Linked DNA regions of Rhodopseudomonas sp. BAL398. Each later gene encodes a partner of the first gene's protein in a complex. Links are inferred from orthologs where the notes say so. Each region holds a gene or a part of one and is shown on either strand. Other genes may lie near its edges.

Region 1 (11,111 bases):
CTTTGTGCGATAGAGCCGCGTCTGGCGAGGGTAGCCTCGCCGACGCGCTTTTGCCCGTTGAGACCGCGCTGGACGACATCCCGGCGCTGGCCGTCACACGGGCTGATGCGGCAAGGCTCCATCGGGGCCAGGCCGTTTTGTTGCGCGGACGGGATGCGCCCAATGATAGCGGCACAGTCTATGTCACGGTGGCAGGCCGGCTTTTGGCCCTCGCCGAGATTGGCAATGGCGAACTCATCCCCAAGCGCGTGTTCAACCTGACCGGACTGACCAGTTCGGCACGCAAAGAAAGTATCTGACGATGTCGATTACCGCAGAACGCAAAGCGGAAGTCATCAAGACCAATGCCAAGAAGGCCGGCGACACCGGCTCGCCCGAGGTTCAGATCGCGATCCTGTCGGAACGCATCGTCAACCTCACCAGCCACTTCAAGACCCACGGCAAGGACAATCATTCGCGCCGCGGCCTGTTGAAGCTGGTGTCCACGCGCCGTTCGCTTCTCGATTACATCAAGAAGAAGGACGTGGAACGCTACAAGGCGATGCTCGAAAAGCACAACATCCGCCGCTGATCGAATTCGCGCGCGCCTAAACGGCGCGGCCTGGGAGCGGATCTCCGCTTCCCTTCAGGTCCGCCGATCGAGTTCCGTACAGGCGAATTGATTTGCCTGTACGCTTTTGCTCAGCAGCACTCCGGCCGCTGAGCGACAACGGGCCAATGGCCCGCCGCGCGGGTTGATCCCCGCACCGGGAGGATCGACGCCATTTTCGACCGGAAGACCATGGCAGGATCGCCGGACGCTGACGCCATCGCGCGCTCAGCGTCTCGCAATCTTGCGCATGGTCTTTTGGTATTTGGCGTTGCCGCCTTTCGTGAACCCATGAAAGAAACACGCAATGTTCAATATTCATTCAGTCGAGATCGATTGGGGTGGTCGTCCGCTTCGGCTTGAGACCGGCAAGATCGCCCGTCAGGCCGACGGCGCCGTGCTCGCCACCTATGGCGAAACCGTCGTGCTCGCCACGGTCGTCGCCGCCAAGACGCCCCGCGAGGGCGTCGACTTCCTGCCGCTGACCGTCGACTATATCGAGAAGACCTACGCGGCCGGCCGCATTCCCGGCGGCTATTTCAAGCGCGAAGGCCGCCCGACCGAGAAGGAGACCTTGGTCTCCCGCCTGATCGACCGCCCGATCCGTCCGCTGTTCGTCGACGGCTGGCGCAACGAGACCCAGGTCATCGTCACCGTGCTGTCGCACGACATGGAGAACGACCCGGACATTCTCGCTCTGGTCGCCTCTTCGGCCGCGCTGACTTTGTCCGGCGCGCCGTTCAAGGGCCCGATCGGCGCCGCCCGCGTCGGCTTCATCAACGACGAATACGTGCTCAACCCGACGCTCGATGAGATGGTCGACACCCAGCTCGACCTGGTCGTCGCCGGCACCGCCGACGCGGTGCTGATGGTCGAATCCGAAGCCAAGGAACTCAACGAAGACATCATGCTGGGCGCGGTGATGTTCGGTCACCGGCACTTCCAGCCGGTGGTGCAGGCGATCATCGAACTCGCCGAGAAGGCCGCCAAGGAGCCGCGCGACGTCAAGGTCGTCGACGAGAGCGAGCTCGAGAAAGAGATCTTGGGCATGATCGAGCCCGAGCTGCGCGCCGCCTACGCCATTCCGGTCAAGCAGGATCGCTACGCAGCGGTCGGCAAGGCCAAGGAAAAGGTGATGGCGCACTACTTCCCGGAAGGTGAGGAGCCGAAATACGACAAGCTCCGCATCGCCGGCGTGTTCAAGCACCTGGAAGCCAAGATCGTTCGCTGGAACATTCTTGACACCGGCAAGCGCATCGACGGCCGCGATTCCAAGACCGTGCGCCAGATCATCGCCCAGGTCGGCGTGCTGCCCCGCGCCCACGGCTCGGCGCTGTTCACCCGCGGCGAAACCCAGGCGATGGTGGTGACCACGCTCGGCACCGGCGAGGACGAGCAGTACATCGACTCGCTGTCAGGGACCTACAAGGAGCAGTTCCTGCTGCACTACAACTTTCCTCCCTACTCGGTCGGTGAAACCGGACGCATGGGCGGCACCAAGCGTCGCGAAATCGGCCACGGCAAGCTCGCCTGGCGCGCGATCCATCCGGTGCTGCCGCCGCATCACGAATTCCCCTACACCGTGCGCGTCGTCTCCGAGATCACCGAGTCGAACGGCTCGTCCTCGATGGCGTCGGTCTGCGGCGCCTCTCTGGCGCTGATGGACGCTGGCGTGCCGCTGAAGCGGCCGACCGCGGGCATCGCGATGGGCCTGATCCTGGAAGGCGAGCGCTTCGCGGTGCTGTCCGACATTCTCGGCGACGAGGATCATCTCGGCGACATGGACTTCAAGGTGGCGGGGACCGATCAGGGCATCACCTCGCTGCAGATGGACATCAAGATCGCCGGCATCACCGAGGAGATCATGAAGGTCGCGCTCGGCCAGGCCAAGGACGGCCGCATCCACATTCTGGGTGAGATGTCGAAGGCCCTGACCAACGCCCGCGCCGAACTCGGCGAATACGCGCCGCGGATCGAGACCTTCAAGATCGCCACCGACAAGATCCGGGAAGTGATCGGCACCGGCGGCAAGGTGATCCGCGAGATCGTCGAAAAGACCGGCGCCAAGGTCAATATCGACGACGACGGCACCGTCAAGGTGGCGTCCTCCGACGGCGAATCGATCAAGGCGGCGATCAAGTGGATCAAGTCGATCGCGTCCGATCCCGAGCTCAACGCGATCTATGACGGCACCGTCGTCAAGGTCATGGAGTTCGGCGCCTTCGTGAACTTCTTCGGCGCCAAGGACGGCCTGGTCCATATCAGCCAGCTCGCTTCGGGCCGGGTGCAGAAGACCTCCGACGTCGTCAAGGAAGGCGACAAGGTCAAGGTCAAGCTGCTCGGCTTCGACGACCGCGGCAAGACCCGGCTGTCGATGAAGGTCGTCGACCAGACCACCGGCGAGGATCTCGAAGCCAAGCAGAAGGCCGAAGAGGCCGCGCCGCGCGAAGCCGCCGGCGAGTAACGCCTTCGATCCAAACAATGATGAGCAAGGGGCGGCCGAAAGGTCGCCCCTTTTTCATGAGGCTGACCGCACTGGGTATTCGACGAGACACGCGATTCCACGGAGCGGAATTTTACGGGTTTGAATTCCACGAAGAGTTGGTTCGATAAGGTCAGCGACACGCGACAAATCCGCGCGACCGGACTACGTATGATTACTAGGGCGGCGCTTTTTTCGCACCCCCGCGCACGAGCAAAAGGGTCTCCTGTTACTTCGCTTGCGACGGGAACACCGCTCGGCACCACCTCCGGTTGCCAAAACTAGCGCTCGGGACCTGCCAACTACGCAACACACAGTAATCAGCCGCACCGGTCGCATTCACGGAGCGCAATTCCACCGTGTTGCACTCATTCCGGGTTAGGCAAAAGTTAAGTCGACACCAACACAGTCGGGAATCTGCGGACAAAGTGTGCCCGTCACAGCCGTGCGCCGCGAGCGATCATCCATTGAGGTTCCCGACAGATGTACCCGTTCTCCAAGCGCGCCGGCACCGATCGTACTGCGGCCACACTTGATGCTATCAACCGCTCGCAGGCAGTGATCGAATTCGATATGGACGGCACCGTCCGAACCGCCAATGACAATTTTCTCAAAGCGCTCGGCTACGAGCTGGCGGAGATCAAGGGCAAGAATCACAGCATGTTCGTCGAGCCGGCGTTGCGCGACAGCGCCGCGTATCGCGAATTCTGGGACGGGCTGAAGGCGGGCCGATATCAGGCCGGGGAATTCAAACGCATCGCCAAGGGCGGCGGCGACATCTGGATCCAGGCCTCGTACAATCCGGTGCTCGACAAGCAGGGCAAGCCGTTCTGCGTCGTCAAATACGCCACCGACATTACGGCGGCAAAGCTGCGCAGCATGGAGGATTCCGGCAAGATGAATGCGATCAGCCGCGCCCAGGCGGTGATCGAATTCACGATGGACGGAACCATCCTGACGGCGAACGAGAATTTTCTCAAAGCGCTCGGCTATTCGCTGGCCGAGGTCCAGGGCAAGCATCACAGCCTGTTCGTCGAGCCGGCAATGCGGGACAGCGCCGCGTACCGGGAGTTCTGGGCCAGCCTCAATCGCGGCGACTACCTCGCCGCCGAATACAAGCGGATCGGCAAGGGCGGCAAGGAGGTCTGGATTCTGGCGTCCTACAACCCGATCCTCGACGAGAAGGGCAAGCCATTCAAGGTGGTCAAATTCGCCACCGACGTGACCCAGCAGAAGCTGGCGACCGCCGACCTGGCCGGTCAGATCGACGCGATCGGCAAGTCGCAGGCCGTGATCGAGTTCGATGTCGACGGCACGATCATCGGCGCCAATGACAACTTCCTGCGCGCCTTGGGCTACTCGCTCGGCGAGATCAAGGGCCGCCACCACAGCATGTTCGTCGATGCCGCCGAGCGCGACACGCCGGCCTATCGGGAATTCTGGGCCGCGCTGCGCCGCGGCGAGTACCAGGCCGCCGAATACAAGCGGATCGGCAAGGGCGGCCGCGAGGTCTGGATCCAGGCGTCCTACAATCCGATCCTCGACCTCAACGGCAAGCCGTTCAAGGTGGTGAAATACGCCACCGACACCACCAAGCAGGTGCTGACGCGGCTGGGCAATGAACGCGTCCGCTCGATGATGGAATCGGTGGCTGCGGGCGCCGAGGAACTCAACGCCTCGGTGCGGGAGATTTCCGAAGCGATGACCAAATCGCGGGAGACCGCAATGACCGCGGTCAACGAGGTCGAATCCGCGGATTCCCAGGCCCAGCGGCTCAACGACGCGGCCCAGGCGATGAGCGGCATCGTCGAACTGATCGGGCAGATCACCGGCCAGATCAATTTGCTGGCGCTCAACGCGACGATCGAATCCGCCCGCGCCGGAGAGGCCGGCCGCGGCTTCGCTGTGGTGGCCGCCGAAGTGAAGAACCTCGCCAATCAGGCCAAACAGGCGACCGACAAGATCGGCAGTGAGATCGACAACCTCAACGGCATTTCGGGCGATGTCGTCGAGGCGCTGAACAGGATCAAGACCTCGATCCAGAATGTGAGCGAGTATGTCACCTCGACCGCCGCCGCCGTCGAGGAACAAAGCACGGTGACGAACGAGATGTCGTCCAGCATGCAACGCGCGGCCGCCGAAGCCTCCGCGATCGCCAACGGCTAAGCGCCCATCCGCCTGGCGGAATTTGACGACGCAGGGCGGCCGCAAGGTCGCCTGATTGCGTTCTTGCACCGTCGCCATGCGACCGCCGCGAATTGCGCTCGGCGTCCGCCGATGGCACAACATCCCGGTCATAACAAAGAAGCCGCGACCACCGGCCGGCGACGATGCCGTCGATGCAACGCAGGACTTCGATCGGGAGGAACGATGGTACGTGACGAGAATGCGCCAGGAGTAGTGGGACCATTTGCCGGGCTCGATGTGCCGTGGCTGCTGCGGATGCAGGCTGAACAACGCCGCGACCATCCGTTCCTGATCTGGGCGCCGTTCGATCAGCCGGCGCGGAGCTGGAGCTACGGCGAATTTCACGACCGGGTCGGCGCGCTCGCCGCCGGCCTCGCCAAGCGCGGCGTCAAGCCGGGCGAATACGTCCTGATCCATCTCGACAATTGCATCGAGGCGATGCTGACCTGGTTCGCCTGCGTCGAGCTCGGCGCCATTGCGGTGACCACCAACACCCGCTCGGCAGCCGCCGAGATCGCCTATTTCGCCGATCATTGCGGCGCGGTCGCCGCCATCACCCAGCCGGCCTATGCCGAGTTGGTCGCCGGCAATTGCCGCAAGCTGCGCTGGATCGCGGTGATCTCGCATGATTCCGGCGAAGCCCCGGCGCAAGGTCACGCCGTGCCGCAGGCGGAGCGCTTCGAGGCGCTGTTCGCCGACAGCGCCGACCGGCCGCGCCGGCCGATCGATCCGATGGCGCCGTGCAGCGTGCAATACACCTCCGGCACCACGTCGCGACCCAAGGCGGTGTTGTGGACCCACGCCAATGCGTTGTGGGGCGCCAAAATCAACGCCGTGCATCAGACGCTGCGCGCCGACGACGTGCATCTGGCCTATCTGCCGCTATTCCACACCAACGCGCTGGCCTATTCGGTGCTGGCGACGCTGTGGGTGGGCGCCTCTTGCGTGATCCAGCCGCGGTTTTCCGCGCGGCGTTTCTGGGGCACGGCGCTGGAGCACCGCTGCACCTGGGCGTCGACCATCGGGTTCTGCCTGAAAGCACTGCTCGATTACGAAGTACCGAAGCAGCACAGTTTCCGGCTATGGGGCACGGCGTTCTGCGAACCGCCGGCATTCGCGAAGTTCGGCATCAAGATCGTCGGCTGGTGGGGCATGACCGAAACCATCTCCCACGGCATCATCGGCGAGGTCGACCAGCCCAATATTCCGATGTCGATCGGCCGCGCCGCGCCCGAATACACCCTCCGCGTCACCGATGATGACGGCGCTCCGACGCCGGTGGGCTCGACCGGCAATCTGCTGATCAAGGGCGTGCCCGGGCTGTCGCTGTTCAAGGAGTATCTGCACAACGAGGCCGCGACCCGCGACAGTTTCGACGCCCACGGCTATTTCATCACCGGTGACCGCGTCACCCTGCTGGAGCGCGGCTTCATCAAATTCGGCGATCGCGCCAAGGACATGCTGAAGGTCGGCGGCGAGAACGTCGCCGCCTCGGAGATCGAACAGGTGGTCGCGATGGTGCCGGGCGTGCGCGAGGCCGCCGTGGTGGCCAAGAAGCATCCGATGCTCGACGAGGTCCCGGTGGTGTTCGTGATCCCAAGCGCCGGGGTGGCCGAGGCCGCGCCGGATCTCCATGACCAGGTGATGGCGGCGTGCCGCGACGCGCTGGCGGATTTCAAGGTGCCGCGCGAAATCCGCCTGGTCGACGAGATGCCGCGCTCGACCCTGGAGAAAGTGGCCAAGGCGGAGCTGCGCAAATTGCTGGAGTGATCGCGGCGCGGCCGCGCCGGCGCGTCAGCAGCCCAGCGCCACCGGGCGGAACGCCTGCAGCAGCCGCTGATCGATCTTGTCGCCCAACGCTTCCATGCGGGCGAAGGCCTGCGCGCGGGTCAATGGCTCATGCCTGGCCCGCTTCGCCACCAGCGAGGCATAGATGTCGACCACCGTGGTGATACGGACGATGTCGCTGATCTGGTCGCCATGCAGGCCATCCGGATAACCGCTGCCGTCGAGCATTTCATGGTGATGCAGCACCACGTCGAGCGTTTCGCGCGGGAAACTGCCCTGCGCCGCCAGCGCATTGAAGCCGAGCCGCGGATGTTCGCGGAACGCCTTGAGTTGATCGCCGGCCAGATTGTCGAGATTGTCGAGCGCGCCGATATCGACGAACGCCTTGCCGACATCGTACAGCAACGCGGCGCGGGTGAGCCTGCGCTCATCCTCCTCGCGCATGCCCAGATGCTGCGCGAAGGCCACCGCGAAACCGGTCGCAAACAGGCTGAGCCGGCAGCTTTCATTGTGGTGACGGCCGACCGCGCTGAGCCATTCCCGCAGCGACGATTTCTTGATCGCCCGCAGAATATGACCTTCCGCCTGCTTGATGTCGTCGAAGCTCAACGCCTGTCCGGCCGGCAGCCGTTCGAACATCTTTTTCAGAACCGCGTGAGCGGCTGACACGCCCTTGTCGAGCGCCTCGGCTCCGGCCACCACGGCGTCCTCGCCCGGGTCGGGAAACGCGGCCTGAATCCGCTGCAGAATATCGCGGGCGTCGAACGGCCGCGCGATGGTGTCGGTGGCGCCGAGCGCCCAGGCCTGCATCGAGCCGTGATGCAATTCATCGGCGAGCACGAACAGGCGCGGCACCGGCTTATAGGCGCCGGCCAGCAGCTTGCGGCGAATCTGCTGCACGCTGTCGGCCGAGCGCAAATTGATATCGACCACGATCCCGGACAGGCCCTTGGCAGGCGCATCCGGCAATTGGGCCGTCGGCACAGTTTCAACGTCGGCGACCGCGGCGAGAATGCCCGCCAGATCCCGGCTGTGATCGCCGCGGTCGGAGGCAAGAATCAACCGCCGCCGCGCCACGGATTGTTGAGCTGTTGCCGTCATCGAGTCCCGGAGCCTTGAGGCCATTGTCACAAGCCCCAGAGATAACAAGGAATAGGTTCCCGAGGATTAATGAGCATTGTTAAGGTTCGGTTTTGTTTGCGGCGCAAATTGACACCGTTCGCTCGGCGCCGCGCAGGCGAGGCGGCGCGGCAGTCGCGCCCGGCGGCGCGCTCGTCTATAGTCGATGAAATTGCAGGATGAGGGCAATGCCGAACCGCCACCTTGAAGCAAGCGCTATCCCGGTCCAGAGGCCTCGCCTCTCGGCGCGTCGCCGGGCGCTTGGCGCGATCATGATCGGCGTTGCGATGGCCGCCACAACGGCCGCAGCGACCGCCCAGCAAGCAGTACCGTTGAGGGGCCATTTCCCGCCGCCATTCGCCGCGACGCTGTCCAACACCACTCCGTTGGCGTTCGGCATGGATGCCGAGGACGCGGCGCGCGCGCTTGGCAAGCCGCTGAACTACATCAGCGGGCGGCCCGGCGAGGAAATCTATCTGGTGTTTCGCGACATCGGCGGCAGCGGGTTCTTCAACCGGCGCGACCGGCTCTATCTGCAATTCCGCCGCGGCCGGCTGGCGGGCTGGAAAGGCGATTGGGGCCGCAACTGGATGTGGCGATAATCCACGCCGGGCGCGTCATCGGCCAACCATCTTGACCCACCAAGGGATGAGCCGCGGGACAGACATCGCTCCTGACGACCGCGGACGGTGGATGCCGGATCTGAGCCGGCGACGACCGCTGACTCAGAACCAGCGCTCGCCGACCATCACGGTATCGCCGGGGCTGAGCGGGGTGCCGAGCGGCACCGCGGCGCGCAGCGAGCTTGCGCCTTCGGGGTGAGTCAGGATGACACTGTCCCGCTTGGCGCGCGGCGAGAACCCGCCGGCGATCGCCACCGCGCTCTCGACGGTCATGTTCGGCACATAGGGATATTGCCCGGGGGCCGCGACCTCGCCGAGAATGAAGAACGGCCGATAGGAATCGATTTCGACCGCGACCGAGGGATCGCGGATGAAGCCATTGCGCAGGCGTGCGGTGATCGCAGCGGCGAGGCCCGAAGGGGTGCGACCGCGCGCCGGCACCGCGCCGATCAGCGGCATGGTGATCGTGCCGCCGGGGCCGATCGTGTAGGTATTGGTGAGGCCTTCCTGACCGTAGACCACGACCCGCAACCGGTCGCCGGCGTCGAGCTGATAGTCCGGCTCATAGACCGGAACCACCCGCGGGGCCGACGCGGGCCCCGGCGATGCCGCATAGACAACCGGCGGGTTGCCGCGACGCGAGAACCCCGAGGCGACAGCCGCGAACGCGCCGCCGCCATAGGCCGGCTGCTGATAACCGCGCGAGCCATAGGCCATCGAATCCAGATCGTTGCGCGGCATGGCCGCGATCGGCCCCGAACGCCCCATGCAGCCCGCCAGCGCAAGCGCGGCCGGGAGGGCGACAATCGACAATCGGAACGCGCGCAACAACCACACAGGAGCCATCCCCTCATAACGAGATCGCACCTATTAATGCAGCATTAGGGTTAATAATTGGTGAGTCCGAACGGGCGTCCGCTGCGAATCCAATCGGGCTTCGCAGCGGACGGCCCGCTTGAATCAGGCGCTGACGCCGGCGCCGATCGGGCACGACACGCCGGTGCCGCCGAGGCCGCAATAGCCGGCGGGATTCTTCGCCAGATATTGCTGATGATAGTCCTCGGCGAAATAGAACGCGCCAGACGGCGCGATCTCGGTGGTAATCGGGCCGAGCCCCTTCGCCGCCAGCGCTTTGCCATAGGCGGCCTGCGAGGCTTCGGCAGCCTGTCGTTGCGCCTCGCCAAAGGTGTAGATCGCCGAACGGTATTGCGTCCCGACATCGTTGCCCTGGCGCATGCCCTGGGTCGGGTTGTGGCTTTCCCAGAACGTCTTCAGCAAACGGTCGTAGGAGATTATCGTCGGGTCGAACACCACCAGCACCACTTCGGTATGGCCGGTGCGGCCCGAACAGACCTCCTCATAGGTCGGGTTCTGGGTGTGACCGCCGGCATAGCCGACCGCCGTGGTGTAAACCCCCTCGCCCAGTTCCCAGAATTTGCGTTCCGCGCCCCAGAAACAGCCGAGCCCGAACACCGCCTGCGCCAGGCCCTCGGGATAAGGCGGCTGAATCCGGTGTCCGTTGACGAAATGGGTGGTCGCCGTGGCGACCGGCGTGGCGCGGCCCGGCAACGCCTCGGCGGCACTGGGCAATGCGGTGGTCTTGCGCATGAAGAACATCAAATCCCTCCCGGCGCGGGCGACAGCGCCCCCGCGCATTGGCTGTGGCTCGCGCACCAACCGCCGAACCAGGGATCCGGCGACGGGCACGATCTCAGATCTGAATATAGGTATTTACCCGCAAAACGGCAGGGGTCGCAGCCGCCATCATCCGGCGCGCCCGCGGGTCAATCGCGGGCATATCCGATCAGCGGCTTGCGCGCCCGAAACGTCAGCATCAGCAGGATTCCCAGCACCCCGAGCACCGCGAAGGTCGGTTGGTCGAGCAGCAGCTTGATCACATTGTCCCACAGCCAGGGCGCGGCGGCCTCGACCTTGACCCGAAACGCCTGCTGGCTGGATTGGTGGATGTCGTTCCAGGATTCGCCTAACCGGGTCCAGCGCAAGGCATTGTCCGCGACCGAGCGGGCGCCGTCATAGACCAGGAAAACGAACCCACCCGTCAGCAGCAGCAGTCCGATCAGACGAAAAAACCCACGGATCATGCGTCACCCCATTTGCGGCAGCGACCCGCCGCAGCCCGGGATTACCGGGGCAGGCGCTAAAATTCAACCTCGCCAGCGACTTATTGGGCCCGTCGGGCTTTCGGCGCGCCGCCCTGCAGGAACCGGTCCGCCGACCACCCCGGGTGCGACCACAGCGCGAGCGCTGGGCGTTGACGCTGGAAAGCGGGGGCTCTATAAGAGCCGCACTGGCGGTAGGGGCG
Region 2 (11,962 bases), 3.9 Mb from region 1 along the record:
TCGAGATAGCACCCGGCCATGCCGTGCCCCATGCGTCCCAATCCGATGAACGCCCCAAGCGTCATGCGATCAGTCCACGTCGTCGATCTGCGGCGGCGGCGTGCCGAAGGCGCGCTGCGCCAGCGTCGCCGCCATGAAGTCGTCGATGTCGCCGTCGAGTACGCCCGACGTATCGGAGGTCTGAACCCCGGTGCGCAAATCCTTCACCATCTGATAGGGCTGCAGCACATAAGAGCGGATCTGGTGGCCCCAGCCGATTTCGGTCTTGGCGGCCTGATCGGCGGCGGCCTGCGCTTCGCGCTTTTTCAGCTCGATTTCATAAAGCCGCGCGCGCAGCATGTCCCAGGCCTGCGCCTTGTTCTTGTGCTGGGAGCGGCCGGCCTGACACACCACGGCGACGCCGGACGGAATATGGGTCAGCCGCACCGCGGATTCGGTCTTGTTGACGTGCTGACCGCCGGCGCCGCCCGAGCGCATGGTGTCGACGCGGACGTCGCTCTCGTTGATGTCGATCTTGATCGAATTGTCGACCACCGGGAAGATCGCCACGCTGGAAAACGAGGTGTGGCGCCGCGCGTTGGAATCGAAGGGCGAGATCCGCACCAGCCGATGCACGCCGGCCTCGGTCTTGAGCCAGCCATAGGCGTTGTGGCCGGAGATCTGGATCGTCGCCGATTTGATCCCGGCCTCTTCGCCCTGGGTCTCTTCCAGATATTCGATCTTGAAGCCGTGCTTCTCGGCCCAGCGGGTATACATCCGCAGCAGCATCGAGGCCCAGTCCTGGCTCTCGGTGCCGCCGGCGCCGGCATGGACTTCGAGATAGGAATCGAAGCGGTCGGCCTCGCCCGCCAGCAGCGCTTCCAGCTCGCGCCGCGCGATCTCTTTCTTCAGGCCCTTCAGCGCGGCCTCGGCTTCGAGCACCACGCCTTCGTCGTCCTCGGCCTCGCCGAGTTCGATCATTTCGACATTGTCGTCGAGCTCACGCTCGACCTTGCCGATGCCGGTCAGCGAATCCTCCAACGAGGTCCGCTCCTGCATCAGCTTCTGGGCGCTCTGGGGATCGTTCCAGAGATTGGGGTCTTCGGCGAGCTTGTTCAGCTCCGCCAGGCGTGCCGTGGCTGCATCGACGTCAAAGATGCCTCCTCAGCAGCCCGACTGACTGCTTGATCTCTTCGACGAGGCGTTCGATTTCTGGGCGCATGGTGACTCTCATGTGCGGCAGGGCCGCGAAATGCTGACAGGGATTTAGCGGCGACCGCGGCAAAGCGCAATCGCCGCGATCCCCGTCATCGGTCGCCCGGCGCTATTTCTGCGGCAGCGCGTAAGCCACCAGCGAATCGCCGACCGGGGTCTCCATGAAGTGGTGGCCGCCCGCCATGATCACGACGTATTGGCGGCCGTTGGCCTCATAGGTCATCGGCGTGGCCTGCCCGCCGGCCGGCAGCACGTCCTGCCACACCGTCTTGCCGGTCTCGATGTCGATAGCGCGAATCAGATTGTCGGTGGTGGCGGCGATGAAGATCAGGCCGCCCCCGGTCACCACCGCGCCGCCATTATTCGGCGTGCCGATCGTGATCGGCAGCATCGAGGGAATCCCGAACGGACCATTGGTGCGGGCCTGCCCGAGCGGACGGTCCCACAGGGTCTTGCCGGTCTTTAAGTCGATCGCCCGGATGCCGCCATAAGGCGGCTGCTTGCACAGCAGCCCGGTGACCGGCAAGCGCCAGCCGGCATTGACGTTGATCGCATAGGGCGCGCCGACCTGCGGATCGCCCGCGCCCTCGGCGCCGCCGATCTTGCCGCGCGCCTGATTGCGCGGCGCCCAGCCGAGCCGGTCGGCCTCGTCGCGTGGCACCAGCCGGTTATAATTCGGCATATCATTGTAGTTGGCGATGATGACGCCACGCTTCGGATCGACCGCAACGCCGCCCCAATCCGATCCGCCATTGTAGCCGGGATATTCCACCGAATGCCGGGCCGAGGTCGGTGGGGTGAACGGCCCGTCATAACTCGCCTTGCGAAACTGGATGCGGCAGATCATCTGGTCGATCGGCGACATGCCCCACATGTCGCGCTCGGTGAGCGCCGGCTTGGCGAGCGTATGATAGGTCGAGAACGGCTGGGTCTTGGCGCGTTGCGCGGGCTCGACGCCGCCCGGCGGCACCTGGCGCTCCACGACGTCGGCCAAAGGTTTGCCGGTGCGGCGATCGAGCATGAAGATGTCGCCGCGCTTGCTCGGTAGCACCAGCGCCGGGACGGTGCCGTCCGCGGTGGGATAATCCACCAGCGTCGCCTGCGAGCCGAGGTCGTAGTCCCAGACATCGTTGTGAACGGTCTGGAAATGCCACGCCGGCTTGCCGGTGGTGACATCGATCGCGACCAGCGAGGTGGCGAATTCCTTTTCGCGCTGCGAGCGCTCGCTGCTCCAATAGTCTCCGGCGGGCGCGCCGAGCGGCAGATAGACCAGTCCGAGCTGCTCATCGCCCGACGCCGTGGTCCACATATTCGGCGTTCCGCGGGTATAGGTCTGGCCCGGCGGCGGCGGCACCGGCGCATCGGGTTTGCCCATGTCCCAGGCCCAGCGCAACGCGCCGGTCACCGCGTCATAGCCCTGGATCACGCCGGATGGCGCGTCGAGCTTTTGACCGTCGAGCACTTGATGACCGACCACGATCACGCCGCGCACCACGGTCGGCGGCGAGGTGATCGAGAACATCCCCGGATCGTGCTCGCCGATTCCGATCGTGGTATCGACCTGTCCCTGCTCTCCGAAATCGGCGCATGGCTCGCCCGTCTTGGCGTCGACCGCGATGATCCGGGCATCCAGCGTCCCCTCGATGATCCGCGTCGCGCAGGCCTGCGCCGCATCGACATTGGGCGTCGCGTAGTACACGACGCTGCGGCAAGCGGCGGTGTAGGGAATGTTCTCGTCGGGCACTTTCGGATCGTAACGCCAGCGCTGGGTGCCGGTGCTGGCATCGAGCGCGATCATGATGTTCTTCGGGGTGCACAGATAGAGGCTGTCGCCGATCTTCAGCGGCGTGGTTTCGGCGCCGTATGTCCCCTTGGTCTTGGCATCGGGCAGATCGCCGGTATGGAAGATCCAGACTCGGGTCAGCTGAGCAACGTTGTCGGCGGTGATCTGATTGAGCGGCGAATAACGGCGCGCACTGTAGCTGCCGCCATAAGCGGGCCAATCCGCTCCGGTCTTGAGCGGCGACGGATCGGCCATCTGCTGCCGTGGCGCCGGCATCAGGCCGACCGCGGCCGACGCGGTGCGCGACTGTCCGAACATCGAGAATCCGCCGACCGCCACCACCAGAAGGCAGATTGCGGCCGCGATCGCGGCGGTGACGCCGCTGCTGCGCGAAGCCAGGCGCGGAGCCAGCGCCAGCACCGCAATCAGCAGCAACATCGGCCCGACAATGCGCGGCACCCAGGCCCAGCCATTGGCCCCAATCTCCCACCACGCCCAGACCAGGGTGAAAACAAACACCGCGACATAGACCCAGGCGCCGATCGCCCGCCGATCGGCGATGAGCGCGCCAGATGCGATCAGGCCAAGGCCGACCACCGGATAATAGAATGAGCCGCCGAGGCTCAGCAGCCAGACCCCGCCGACCGCCAGGACGACGCCAATCAGGATCATCAGGACACCGAGAGCGATCGCCGCCCAATCCGTTGCCGTTCGCGCGCGATCCATGCCGATATCCTCATCAATTGTCAGATGAGGGTGAAAGGCCACGCCGGCGAATTGGTTCCGCGATCAATCGCAGAACCGCTCATTTGAGCCGAGCCTTCGCCGCCAGCAACGCGATTTTATCCGCAGCAACAGCGGCGCGCGGATGGTCTAGTACAGCCCGCCGGTGCCGGAGCGCAGGATGGTGCGGTCGGCATCCGGAGAGACCGTTTGCGAGCGCCCGTCATAATCGGCCACGCCGATCGCCGAGTAATTATCCGGCGGCGCGGTGCCCGGCTTGAAGGCCTCGAGGATGGTCTTGGGATCGCCGGGTCCGGCGCGCATCCCGGTTGCCGAGTCGACCCTGATCAGCTTGATGCCGGCCGGCACGCGGAACGGAACGGCGGGCTTGTCGACCAGCGCCAGCTTCATGAAATCGCGCGCGATCGGCGCCGCCAGATGGCCGCCGGTGCCGCCCCTGCCGAGATTGCGCGGCTTGTCGTAACCGACATAGACGCCGACCACGAGATCGGGCGAAAAGCCGATGAACCAGGCATCCTTTTCGTCATTGGTGGTGCCGGTCTTACCGGCAATCGGCTTGCCGACGTCGCGCATCACGGTGGCGGTGCCGGCCTGGACCACGCCTTCCATCATCGAGGTGATCTGATAGGCCGTCATCGGGTCGAGCACCTGCTCGCGGCGGTCGATCAGTTGCGGCTCGGGCTGATTGTGCCAGCCTTCCGGCGCATCGCAACCACGGCATTCGCGGGCGTCGTGCTTGTAGATGGTGTGGCCGTAGCGATCCTGAATCCGGTCGATCAGCGTCGACTTCACCCGACGCCCGCCATTGGCGAACATCGAATAGGCGGTGACCATCCGCATCACCGTGGTCTCGCCGGCGCCCAGCGCGTAGGACAGATAATTCGGCAATTCGTCATAGACGCCGAACCGCTTGGCGTATTCGCCGATCAGCGGCATGCCGACGTCCTGGGCCAACCGCACCGTCACGGTATTGAGCGAGCGCCGCAGCGCGTTGCGCAACGTGGTCGGGCCGTAGAACTTCCCGGTCGAGTAGTTTTCCGGCCGCCAGACCCCGGCGCCCTGCCCCTGATCGATTTCGATCGGCGCGTCGACCACCACGGTCGAGGGCGTATAGCCATTGTCCATCGCCGCCGAATAGACGATCGGCTTGAACGACGAGCCCGGCTGCCGATAGGCTTGGCTGGCGCGGTTGAACTGGCTCTGGTCGAACGAGAAGCCGCCGACCATCGCCAGCACGCGGCCGGTCCACGGGTCCATCGCCACCATCGCGCCGGAGACTTCCGGCAGCTGGCGCAGACGATACTGGCCTTCGACCACGCTGCCGTCCTTGGCGAGCAAGGGGTCGGCATAGATGATGTCGCCGGGCGACAGCACTTCCGAAACCGTCTTGGGAGTCTTGCCGCGCTTGGGTCCCGCGGCGGCCTTGGCCCATTTGACGCCGTCGATGGTGATGATCCCGGTTTCGCGATCCTTGGATATCGCGCCGCCGAGTTCGCGACCCGGCTGGAATCCGATCCGGGCCGACTTTTCGCCGCTCTCGAGCACCACGGCCATGCGCCACGGCGAGATGTCCGACAGCGATTTGACGTCGGCGAGCTTGACGCCCCAGTCGCCGGTGATGTCGAGCTGCTTGATCGGGCCGCGCCAGCCATGGGCCTCGTCGTAGCGCACCATGCCGGCGGTCATGGTCTTGCGAGCCTCCACCTGCAGCTTCGGATCGAGCGTGGTGCGCACCGACAAGCCGCCCTCATACAGCTTCTTCTCGCCATAGCGCTCCAGCACGTCGCGGCGCACCTCCTCGGCAAAATATTCGCCGGCGAAAGTGTGGGCGTTGTTGCCGCGGTTGGTGACGACCAACGGGTCCTTGCGGGCCTTGTCGGCGTCGGCCTGCTTGATCCAGCCATTCTCCAACAGCCGGTCGATCACATAATTGCGGCGTTCGACCGCCCGGGCGTGGTTGCGGATCGGGTGCAGCGCCGCGGGCGCCTTCGGCAGCGCCGCCAGATAGGCGGCTTCGGCGACGGTGAGTTCGTTGACGGATTTGTCGAAATACACCAGCGATGCCGCGGCGACACCATAAGCGCCGAGACCGAGATAGATCTCGTTCAGATACAATTCGAGGATCTTGTCTTTGGAATAGGCGCGCTCGATCCGCATCGCCAGCAAGGCTTCCTTGATCTTGCGGGTGAACGACACCTCGTTGGTCAGCAGGAAGTTCTTGGCGACCTGCTGGGTGATGGTGGACGCGCCCTGCGGCCGACGGCCAGAGCCGTAGTTCTGCGCATAAAGCAGCGCGGCCCGCGCCATGCCGACATAGTCGATGCCACCGTGCTCGTAGAAATTCTTGTCCTCGGCGGCCAGGAAAGCGTTGATCACCAGCTTCGGCACCGCCTGGATCGGCAGATAGAGTCGGCGTTCCTTGGAATATTCGCCGAGCAGCGCGCCGTCCGCGGCGTGGACCCGCGTCATCACCGGCGGCTCATAATCCTGCAGCTGCGAATAGTCCGGCAAGTCCTTGGAGTAATGCCAGATCAGCCCGGCGGCGGCGGCCACGCCGACCAGAAACACGATGGTCCCGGCGGCAAACAGAAACCCCATAAACCGCAGCAGCAAGCGCATTCGAAAATATCCGTTTCAGTTCAAGTGCCGGGTCTGGCGCCCAGGAGCCCATCGGCGCCCCAGATCTGCGACGCGCGGCGATTCGTCCAGTCGCAGCCAACGCAGTTTTAACCGATTATGCAAACCGCACGCGGAGCGTTTGCGGGTTTATAGAACGCCCGCTGTGGCCAAACTAGGGCTCCGCCGCCGCGCTATCGAGGGTTTTTCAGTTCCGCCCGCCGGCCGCCACCACGCGCTTGGCCAGAAAGGAATCGATCGCCTTGGCCACCGACGCCACCGTCTTGGCCCGCCAGCTGTCCGAAATCAGGTGCTTCAGATCGCCCTTGTTGGAGACGTAGCCCAATTCGAGCAGCACCGAGGGCACGTCGGGTGCTTTCAGCACCTTGAAGCCGGCGGATTTCAGCGGGTGTTTGTGCAGCCTTGTGGCGGTTTTCATCTCGCCCATCAACTGCCGGGCAAAGCGATTGGAAAAGGTCCGGGTCTCGCGCTGGGCGAGGTCGATCAGGATATCGGCGACGTCAGTCGGCTCCTCGGTCAGATTGACCCCGCCGATGGCGTCGGCCTTGTTCTCCGCCTCCGCCAGCCGCTCGGCCTCGGCATCCGACGCCCTGTCCGACAATGTATAGATCGTGGCGCCCTGCGCGTCGCCCTCGCTGCGCGGCAATGAATCGGCATGGATCGACACGAACAGCGATGCCGCGTTCGCCCGGGCGATATTCACCCGCTCGGCGAGCGGAATGAAAGTGTCGTCGGTCCGGGTCATCACCACCCGGTATTTGCCGGCGGCGCGGATTCGCTCGCGCAGCGCCAACGCGAAATCCAGCACCAGATTCTTCTCGACGATGCCGTTGCCGGCGGCCTGTGTGCCATTGTCGATCCCGCCATGGCCGGGGTCGATCACCACCACCGGCCGCGGATCAGCCTCGGCGGCGTCGGTTGGCGGCACTGGCAGCACCACCGAGGCTTCGACGACGCCGACAGCCGGGCGCAATTTGGGGCGGCTCTCCGCAGCCAGCGATTGCGTGAAGGTCTCGCTATCGACCGATTCAAGCTCGACCACCAAGCGCGGCGGCTGGCCGTTGGCCGCGTCCAGAACATAGGATTTGGCGATCTTCGCCGGCCCGGTGAGATCCAGCACGATCCGCGACCCGCCGGGCATCACCAGGCCATAACGGAAGGCCTTGACCAGCCCGCGACCAGTGGCGCCAGCGCCGGCCGGCAACCGGAAGTTGATCTGCGGCAGATCCAGCACCACGCGGTAGGGATCGGCAAGCGTGAAGGCGCGCACCGGGAATTTCTGATCGAGGTCGACAATGAAACGGGTTTGCTTGTCGTCGCCGGCCAGGCGCACGTCGGAGGCCAGAGGAAAATTACCGGCGCTCACCGAGCCGGTCGAATCGGGATCGGCCGCGGTGGCCCCGATCGCGGAACCACACAGCAATGCTGCGGCGCACGCAAAAATTGCGCCCAACAAAACAAAATGATTTGTGCGGCCCGACAACGAATCCCGTCCCTCCGACTGCTGTTTTACCGCAATAGAACCGTACGGTTAACCGAAGCTTAAAGGTCGGAAGGCGATTGAGACCGGGTGTTGCCAGCGGGCTACGCTTCCCTTGCAAGCGCGATCCATTCCACGTATGAATCGAGGGCTGACGGTCTAAACTCCCGGTTGTGTCGCGTTCAGCCTCCCGGTGCAGCGCCGAATCCCTCCCACAATGCTAACGGGATTTAGCGTTTTTCCGTCCGCTCCCCAGCCAGCGCAGCGCGCGGCTGAGCAGGAGCGGCGGTGCAGCCCGAGCGGCGTCTGGTCCCAGGTCATTTTTGCTCCAGGGGCGGTTCAGACACTTCATGACCGATCATTTTCGGCCTCTTGGTCGGAGATTTCCACAGCTGGCGAGCGCTTCGGCGCGGCGCCGGTCCTTCAGCAAGAAGACACGGCGGACGATTTGCCGCCAATCTGTTCAGACGGGCCGACGCTTGATGCGCCACAGTGTGATGCCGACCAAGACCCAAGCAACGGCCGCGCCGATGCGAAGCGAAAGCTTCGCTCGTCGCAATGGCCCGGGTTCAGTGTCGGCGCGGCGCCCCGGGTTGCGTTTCGGCCTTCCCCTCACCCCCGAATCAGGTGGACGCTCGCATCCTCCGACCGCGCGATTTGCGCGTGTCGTCATGCGCGCATTCCGCCGCCAAGAGTTCAAAAATGCCCAACAAAATGTTGATCGACGCCACCCACCCGGAAGAGACCCGGGTGGTTGTGGTCCGTGGCAATCGCGTCGAAGAGTTTGATTTCGAGACCGCCCAGCGCAAACAACTGCGTGGCAATATCTATCTCGCCAAGGTCACCCGGGTCGAGCCGTCGCTGCAGGCCGCGTTCATCGAATATGGCGGCAATCGCCACGGCTTTCTCGCTTTCAGCGAAATTCATCCGGATTATTACCAGATCCCGGTCGCCGACCGTCTGGCGCTGATCGAGGCCGACGAACGCGCCCACCGCGAAGCCGAAGAAGAGACCGAAAACCGCTCCAATCGCCGCCGTCCGCGGCACCGCAGTCAGCGCCGCCGCGGCAGTGGCGAGCGGGTGCAGAGCGACATCGTCGAAGGCGCCAGCCTGGATCCGTCGCAGGCCGAACAGCCGCATGAGGATCATGCCGAGCAGGCTTTGCTTGGTCATCAGCATGCCGAGCACGAACAGGCCGAGCCAGGGACGGTCGGCGCTCATGATGCCGAGCCGCGCCACGATGCAACGCCCGCGCAGCCGACCGCTGCCGACGCCTCATCGGGTGACGAAACCAGCGCCGACGCGGCGCCTGCCGCCGAATCGCCGGCCGAGACGCCAGCCGACGCAACACCAATCCTGGCCACCGCCGTCGCACCGATCGTGCCGAACGAATTCGACGCCGGTCAGCAGCCGGCCGGCGGCGCCGAGACCGCGCCGGTCAGCGCGACCGAAGCCGACGACAGCGACGCACGCGACATTGAAGCACGCGACAGCGAAGCTCATGACGACGACGCGCATGGCGACGACGATCACCACGAGGCGGATCATCACGACGGCGACCATCATGCCGACGCCCACGACGCCGATGATGAGGACGAAGACGACGAAGACGAAGATGATGAAGCCGATGCCGAGGAAGACATGGTCGAGTCGGTCGGCGGCGACGACGTGCTCGAGGAAGTGCCGGAGCGTGCCTTCCGGCCGCGTCGGCAGTACAAGATTCAGGAAGTCATCAAGCGTCGCCAGGTGATGCTGGTGCAGGTGGTCAAGGAAGAGCGCGGCAACAAGGGCGCGGCGCTGACCACCTATCTGTCGCTGGCTGGCCGTTATGCCGTCTTGATGCCCAACACCGCGCGCGGCGGCGGCATCAGCCGCAAGATCACCTCGGCGCAGGATCGCTCGCGCCTCAAGGATGTGGTGTCGGACCTCGACGTGCCGGAGGGCATGGGCATCATCCTGCGCACCGCGGGCGCCTCGCGCACCAAGCCGGAAATCAAGCGCGACTTCGAATATCTGATCCGGATGTGGGAAACCGTCCGCGACATGACGCTGAAGTCGCAGGCCCCGACCCTCGTTTACGAGGAAGGCTCGCTGATCAAGCGCTCGCTGCGCGACCTCTACAACAAGGAAATCGACGAGATCCAGGTCGCCGGCGAAGCCGGTTACCAGGAAGCGCGCGACTTCATGCATATGCTGATGCCGTCCAACGTCCGGGCGGTGAAGCTGTATCGCGACGGCCAGCCGCTGTTCTCGCGGATGGGGGTCGAGAGCCAGCTCGACGCGATGTTCTCGCCGACCGTGCAACTGCGCTCCGGCGGCTACATCGTCATCAACCAGACCGAGGCACTGGTCTCGATCGATGTCAATTCGGGGCGCTCCACCCGCGAGCACCACATCGAGGATACCGCGCTCAAGACCAATCTGGAGGCCGCGGAAGAAGTGGCGCGACAGCTGCGGCTGCGTGACCTCGCCGGCCTGATCGTGATCGATTTCATCGACATGGATGAGAAGCGCAACAACCGCTCGGTCGAACGCAAGATGAGCGATTGCCTGCGGCAGGATCGCGCCCGCATCCAGGTCGGGCGGATCTCGCATTTCGGCCTGTTGGAAATGTCGCGACAGCGGATCCGCGCCAGCGTGTTGGAGAGCTCGACCGAGCCCTGCCCGCAATGCGGCGGCTCCGGTCACGTCCGTTCGGTCTCCTCGGTGGCGCTGCAATTGCTGCGCGGACTTGAAGAGATCCTGATGAAGGGCGCGACCCACAACCTGATCGTGCGCACCCGCACCGACGTTGCGCTCTATGTGCTCAACCACAAGCGCGGCCATCTGCGCGACCTCGAAAACAGCTTCAAGGTCTCGCTGGCGGTGATCGCCGACGCGACCGTCACCGCGCAGCAGTCCTTCGTGATCGATCGCGGCGAGCAGATCCACACGCTGGAGGCCGCCAAGGCGGTGCTGGCGGCGCAGGTCGCGGCATTCCCGCCGGCGCTCGACGAACCCTATGACGACGACGAGCAGTTCGAATTCGAGGCCGAAATCGAAACCGACGAGACCGTCGGCCTGAGCGACGACGCGTCATCCGATCAGGCCTCGAGCGAGGCCTCGGGCGACAGCGAAACCGACGCCGACGGGCGCAAACGCAAGCGGCGTCGTCGCCGACGCAGCCGCACCGGCGAGCCCCGTGAGGGCAGTTCGGCGCGCGACGATGGCGATGACGCGCCGCGGGCAGCCGACGCGCCGGAGGGCGACGCCGTCGCCGAGGGCGACGATGGCGCGGATGATGGATCCGAAGGTCCGGACGATCAGGACGGTGAACCTCGCTCCGCCGACCAGACGGCCGATGGCGAGCGCCGGCCGCGTCGCCGCGGTCGCCGTGGCGGACGGCGCCGTCGTGGCGGCCCGGAAGACGGCCTCTCCGGCTCGATCGGTGACGAACTCGGACCGACCACCGCTCCGGAATCCACCTATGCGGTGGCCGATATGGACGGCATGGCGCCGGAACCGCAGCCCTTCGATACGCCGCAGGACGAGGCTCCGCGGCCAACCGAAATGCCGCGCGAGATCGCGAGCGACTCGGCAAGCGAGCCGGTGACCGCCAGCGAACCCAAGCAGGATGTCGTCAGCGAGCAGCCGCTCGCCGTCGCACCAGCGCAGCCGGTCCGGGAAGAACCCAAGCCGGCTCAGGATGACGGCGCCCGCGACGCGGAAAAGGAAAAGGCGCGTCGGCGCTCCACCGTCCGCGAAAAGGTGAACTTCGCCTCGGCCGAACCGCAGCAGGTCGCAGCAGAGCCACAGCCGGTTGCTGAGCCTGCACCGGCTGCCGAGCCTGTCGCTCCGGAAGCCGCGCCTGCCGCCCCGGAAGCCGCCACCGAGGCCCAGCCCCGCAAGGCCGGCTGGTGGTCGCGCGTCCTCGGCAACGACTGACAACAGGTTCAGCGTCTGAATCAGAAAAGCCGCCCGGCAAAACCGGGCGGCTTTTTTAATGGCACGCGATTGGCGTGGCAGACGGGGGCTGCGGATCCAGTCGATCAAGCGGATGGCCAATCCAGATCGCCCGACCGAGCGCCAGCGAAAAGCCGCCCGGCACGACCGGACGGCTTCATTAGGTTCGGTACTGACGGCGG

Evidence for each region.
Region 2: the proteins of pnp (region 1) and RBJ75_RS03720 are in contact, whole or in part, in a cryo-EM structure (PDB 9QH0), measured with the Escherichia coli proteins. The link is inferred for Rhodopseudomonas sp. BAL398 from one-to-one orthologs.

The regions. Positions count from the first base shown.
Region 1 is NZ_CP133111.1:4,675,703-4,686,813, reverse strand. Bases 529-3,474 are described here. They hold pnp (polyribonucleotide nucleotidyltransferase), read left to right. Parts: upstream 529-896; coding sequence 897-3,053; downstream 3,054-3,474. Other genes in these bases: rpsO (30S ribosomal protein S15), read left to right, coding at 529-571. Also shown: tRNA pseudouridine(55) synthase TruB, read left to right, coding at 1-299; more of rpsO, read left to right, coding at 302-528; RBJ75_RS22070 (PAS domain-containing protein), read left to right, coding at 3,555-5,237; RBJ75_RS22065 (AMP-binding protein), read left to right, coding at 5,442-7,028; RBJ75_RS22060 (HD-GYP domain-containing protein), read right to left, coding at 7,053-8,147; RBJ75_RS22055 (hypothetical protein), read left to right, coding at 8,453-8,767; RBJ75_RS22050 (polysaccharide biosynthesis/export family protein), read right to left, coding at 8,891-9,634; peptide-methionine (S)-S-oxide reductase MsrA, read right to left, coding at 9,749-10,405; RBJ75_RS22040 (hypothetical protein), read right to left, coding at 10,573-10,890. UniProt on the Escherichia coli protein: Involved in mRNA degradation. Catalyzes the phosphorolysis of single-stranded polyribonucleotides processively in the 3'- to 5'-direction. Also involved, along with RNase II, in tRNA processing.
Region 2 is NZ_CP133111.1:789,289-801,250, reverse strand. Bases 8,166-11,962 are described here. They hold RBJ75_RS03720 (ribonuclease E/G), read left to right. Parts: upstream 8,166-8,540; coding sequence 8,541-11,762; downstream 11,763-11,962. Outside these bases: RBJ75_RS03745 (NAD(P)-dependent oxidoreductase), read right to left, coding at 1-65; RBJ75_RS03735 (membrane-bound PQQ-dependent dehydrogenase, glucose/quinate/shikimate family), read right to left, coding at 1,304-3,703; RBJ75_RS03730 (penicillin-binding protein 1A), read right to left, coding at 3,851-6,340; RBJ75_RS03725 (N-acetylmuramoyl-L-alanine amidase), read right to left, coding at 6,546-7,841. UniProt on the Escherichia coli protein: Endoribonuclease that plays a central role in RNA processing and decay. Required for the maturation of 5S and 16S rRNAs and the majority of tRNAs. Also involved in the degradation of most mRNAs.